Regions from separate parts of the Streptomyces sp. NBC_00846 genome, predicted to be linked through region 1. Evidence: riboswitches for the same ligand, from Rfam matches in the RefSeq annotation. Region 1 holds a riboswitch; the other holds the start of a gene.
The links. A riboswitch is a leader RNA that binds a small molecule or an ion and turns the genes downstream of it on or off. The one in region 1 is predicted to bind glycine.

Region 1 (2,386 bases):
CGTCCCTCGCCGTCTGCGGTGCCACGTCGAGCAGGACGAGGTGCAGGACGCGGCCCCGGCGCCGCGCGGCACGGGCCAGCCAGCCACGTACCCACGCCTGGGTTCCGCAGTCGTGGACGACGACGGACTCCCCGGAGCGCAGCACCCGCCACAGCCCCCAGTAGTGGGCGGCGCGGACGAGGGGCCGGTACAGGGCGTACGGCAATAACCCGGGCACGAGTTCCGCCCAGCGGTCCCGGGTGTCCTGGGAGTCGATGGCGTGGGCCGTCGTCACCGTCCGCCGGATGAGCGTGGATTTGCCGCTGCCGGGCAGCCCGGACACCACCACCACGTCGCCCGCCGCGAAGTGCAGGCTGCGCGGGCCGCGCCCGCCCCGCTCCCGCAGGTCCCGCACGACGGGCGCGTGCGGACCGCACGCTTCCGTGACCGGTGCCGCCCCTGGCTGTGCGGACATCGCTCCGTGCGCGACCCCCGCGGTCGTCGCGTACCGCTGCAACGTCATCGCCCCTCCCCTGTCGGGTCACCCCACGCATGCCCCTGAAGTGTAAAGAAAAGGTAATGCGGCACAACCGTCCACGCCGTTGATTCCCGCGAGGTACCGGGGATCCGCTCCGGCGCGACGCGTGCAATGATGACCGGGCCAACTGCATAAAGGCCGCTTGAATCCGCGCGGGAGAGTTCCGGTCACTGCATGTGCCGGGCGCCGAAGGAGCAAGTTCCTCCCTTGAATCTCTCAGGCCCCGTACCGCGTGGATGAGGCAGATCTGAAAAGCGGGCCGCTCCGCGGCTCCACCCAAGGTGCAAGCCGAACCCCTCATGGGGCTCTCGGCGAACCTCTCAGGTTCCGATGACAGATGGGGAGGGATCGTCCTGTCGTCATGCCCTGGGAGCCACATCCATGAGCACCGCCCCCCGTCTCACCGCCCTCGATGCCCTGCACCGTTCGCTGGGCGCGACCATGACCGACTTCGCGGGCTGGGACATGCCCCTGCGGTACGGCAGCGAGCGTGACGAGCACAACGCGGTCCGCACCAGGGCCGGTCTCTTCGACCTGTCGCACATGGGCGAGATCACCGTCACCGGCCCCGAGGCCGCGGCCTTCCTGAACTTCGCGCTGGTCGGCAACATCGCCACCGTCGCCGCGGGCCGCGCCCGCTACACGATGATCTGCGCCGAGGACGGCGGCATCCTGGACGACCTGATCGTCTACCGGCTGGGCGAGACCGAGGCCCCCGAATATCTGGTGGTCGCCAACGCCGGCAACGCCCAGATCGTGCTGGACGCGCTGACCGCGCGGGCCGGCGGTTTCGACACCGAGGTGCGCGACGACCGCGACGCGTACGCGCTGCTCGCCATCCAGGGCCCCGAGTCCCCCGCCATCCTGGCCGCCGTCACCGACGCCGACCTGGACGGCCTGAAGTACTACGCCGGCCTGCCCGGCACCGTCGCCGGTGTCCCCGCGCTGATCGCCCGTACCGGCTACACCGGCGAGGACGGCTTCGAGCTGTTCGTCGCCCCCGAGCACGCCGAGCAGCTGTGGAAGGCCCTCACCGAGGCGGGCGCCTCCCGCGGCCTGATCCCGTGCGGGCTGTCCTGCCGCGACACGCTGCGCCTGGAGGCGGGCATGCCGCTCTACGGGCACGAGCTGACCACCGGGCTGACCCCGTTCGACGCCGGTCTCGGCCGGGTCGTGAAGTTCGAGAAGGACGGCGACTTCGTCGGCCGCGAAGCCCTCCGGGCCGCCGCCGAGCGCGCCGAGGCCGCCCCGCCCCGCAAGCTGGTCGGCCTGATCGCCGAGGGCCGCCGCGTACCGCGCGCCGGTTTTTCCGTGGTCGCCGGGGGCGAGGTCGTCGGCGAGGTCACCTCGGGCGCCCCGTCGCCCACCCTGGGCAAGCCGATCGCCATGGCGTACGTGGACGTCACGCACGCCACGCCCGGCACCGCGGGCGTCGGAGTGGACATCCGGGGCAGCCACGAGCCGTACGAGGTCGTGGCGCTGCCGTTCTACAAGCGTCAGAAGTGACGTCCGCGCACCTCGGAAGTGACGTAGTCCCGTCTCACACCGTAAGACCACCGTTCATCAGCACTCCCTCGCGTACAGGAGAATTCAGGTCATGAGCAACCCCCAGCAGCTGCGGTACAGCAAGGAACACGAGTGGCTGTCGGCCGTCGAGGACGGTGTGGCCACGATCGGTATCACCGAATTCGCCGCCAACGCGCTCGGCGATGTCGTCTACGCCCAGCTCCCCGAGGTCGGTGACACGGTGACCGCGGGCGAGACCTGCGGCGAGCTGGAGTCGACCAAGTCGGTGAGCGACCTGTACTCGCCGGTGACCGGTGAGATCACCGCCGCGAACCAGGACGTCGTGGACGACCCGTCGCTGGT
Region 2 (2,386 bases), 4.7 Mb from region 1:
CATCGGCGGCCTTCCCGGGAACGCGCACGGTGACGGTGTCGAAGTAGGAGCCGGTCACGACGTCGATGCCACTCGCGCGCAGCCCCTCGGCCAGGATCGTCGCGTAGCGGTGGGTGCGAAGGGCGATCGTCCGCAGCCCGTCCGGACCGTGGTAGACGGCGTACATCCCGGCCATGACGGCGAGCAGCACCTGAGCCGTGCAAATGTTGCTGGTGGCCTTCTCGCGGCGGATGTGCTGCTCACGGGTCTGCAGCGCCAGCCGGTAGGCCTTGTTGCCGTCTGCGTCGACGGAGACGCCGACGAGGCGGCCGGGCAGGCTGCGGGCGAACTTCTCGCGTACGGCCATGAAGCCGGCGTGTGGTCCGCCGAAGCCCATCGGCACACCGAAACGCTGGGTGGTGCCGACCGCGATGTCCGCGCCCAGGCCGCCCGGTGAGGTGAGCAGGGTCAGGGCCAGTAGGTCGGCGGCGACCGTGACGATCGCACCCAGTTCGTGTGCCTGCTCGATCAAGGGCTGGATGTTCCGCACCGCTCCGGAAGCGCCCGGGTACTGCACCAGCACGCCGAAGACGCCGCGCTCGGCGATCTCTGCCGGGATGCCGTCGGAGAGGTCCGCGACGACGACCTCGACACCGGTGGGCTCGGCGCGGGTCTCGATGACGGCGATCGTCTGCGGCAGGGCATCGGCGTCGACCAGGAAGACGCCGTTCTTGACCTTGCCGACGCGCCGCGAGAGCGCCATGGCCTCGGCGGCCGCGGTGCCCTCGTCGAGCAGCGAGGCACCGGAGGTGGGCAGCCCGGTCAGCTCGGCGACCATCGTCTGGAAGTTGAGGAGCGCCTCCAGGCGGCCCTGCGAAATCTCCGGCTGGTACGGCGTGTACGCCGTGTACCAGGCGGGGTTCTCCATGACGTTGCGCAGGATCACCGGCGGTGTGAAGGTGCCGTAGTAGCCGAGCCCGATCATCGGGGCCAGCACCTGATTCCGGTCGGCCAGGGCGCGCAGTTCGGCGAGGACCTCGGCCTCGGTGCGGGCGGCCGGCAACCGGAGTGCCTCCGCGCTCTTGATGACATCGGGCACCGCGGCCGCGGTCAGCTCGTCCAGTGAGCCGTAACCGACCTGGGCGAGCATCTTCGACTGCGCCTCGTCATCGGGACCGATGTGGCGCTGTTCGAACGGAATACCCTGCTCCAGCTGGGAGAGCGGAGTGCGACGGGGGGTCATGGTGGAGGCCTCCTGGTCTGTCACGACCTGCGAGGGGCACCACGGCGCGGGTGCCCGGACGGCCTCCCCCTCTGTCATCTCAACCTGAGAGCTTCACCGGCGCGCCTTGTGGCGTACCGGCTTTCACCGTCGGTGAGGAAGGGAACCGACGGCGCTCGGCCGCACGGAACCCGTCCTGCTTTCCAGAGTGACCTCGTCCGCGCGGTACGGGGGCCTGAGAGATTCCGGGGAGGATTTGCTCCTTCGGCGCCTCCGGATTCGCTCCGGAGGACTCTCCCGCACGGGGTCAGCAGCCATCACCAGCCTACCAGCGGGGCTCGTGGCGGAATTCTCGAGTGGCCAACCCCTCGGATCTGCACTTTTGTAGTGCTTGTGGAGTAGCCGCGACCAGTGGGAGGGACCGTGCAGACCGACATCGATCCGCGCAGCCTGATCGGCCGCAAGGCGTTCGACCGCAAGGGCACCAAGATCGGAACCGTGGACGAGGTGTACCTCGACGACGCGACCGGTGTGCCCGAGTGGGCAGCCGTACGTACCGGACTCTTCAGCCGGGACGCGTTCGTCCCGCTGGAACCCAGCGAGTTCGTGGAGGATTCGCTTCGCGTCCCCTACGACCGGGCGCTGATCAAGGACGCACCCGACTTCGGCGTCGGTCGCCATCTCTCACCGGAACAGGAGCTCCAGCTCTACCGGCACTACGGTCTGGACTCCCCGCCCGAGGAGGCCGGCCCGGACAGGGACTTCGGCAGACTGGCCGGCCAGGACGAGTAGTCCGCCGGGTTCCGCACCAGCGGCAGCGGATCGACCGGCTGCAACTGCGCGTCGTCGATCCGGAAGGTACGCACCCGGCCAGGCGCCGACTCCGGTTCCTCGAACCGCACCGTGACACGGCCGACACCACTGCCCTGCACCCAGCCATGGCCGTAGACGTCATGGCGCACGTCCTGCCCGGCGGGCCAGCGCCGGGAGGCGAGCTGTTCTGAGGTCTCGGGGGTCTCCTCCCCCGCACCACCGGCGGGCTCGCCCCCCTGGTCACCCGCTTCCTCCTCGGCCTCTTCCCCGGTCGCGGCCCGCTCACCGGCCGCCTGCGCGAAGAGGTCCTCCTGCGTGTAGTCGGCGAGCCCCGTGACGCCGACCCCCAGGAGCCGTACGCCTCCGGTGGTG

Region 2: another riboswitch for glycine. It lies ahead of gcvP (aminomethyl-transferring glycine dehydrogenase); the one in region 1 lies ahead of gcvT (glycine cleavage system aminomethyltransferase GcvT).

The regions. Positions count from the first base shown of each region.
Region 1 covers NZ_CP108846.1:5,438,291-5,440,676, reverse strand. Annotated here, with positions in the region: gene OG936_RS25085 (AAA family ATPase) at 1-502, opposite strand, end outside; glycine riboswitch at 661-758, shown strand; gene gcvT (glycine cleavage system aminomethyltransferase GcvT) at 899-2,023, shown strand; gene gcvH (glycine cleavage system protein GcvH) at 2,115-2,386, shown strand, end outside.
Region 2 covers NZ_CP108846.1:774,008-776,393, forward strand. Annotated here, with positions in the region: gene gcvP (aminomethyl-transferring glycine dehydrogenase) at 1-1,222, opposite strand, end outside; glycine riboswitch at 1,415-1,511, opposite strand; gene OG936_RS03625 (PRC-barrel domain-containing protein) at 1,625-1,993, shown strand; gene OG936_RS03630 (DNA polymerase IV) at 1,918-2,386, opposite strand, start outside.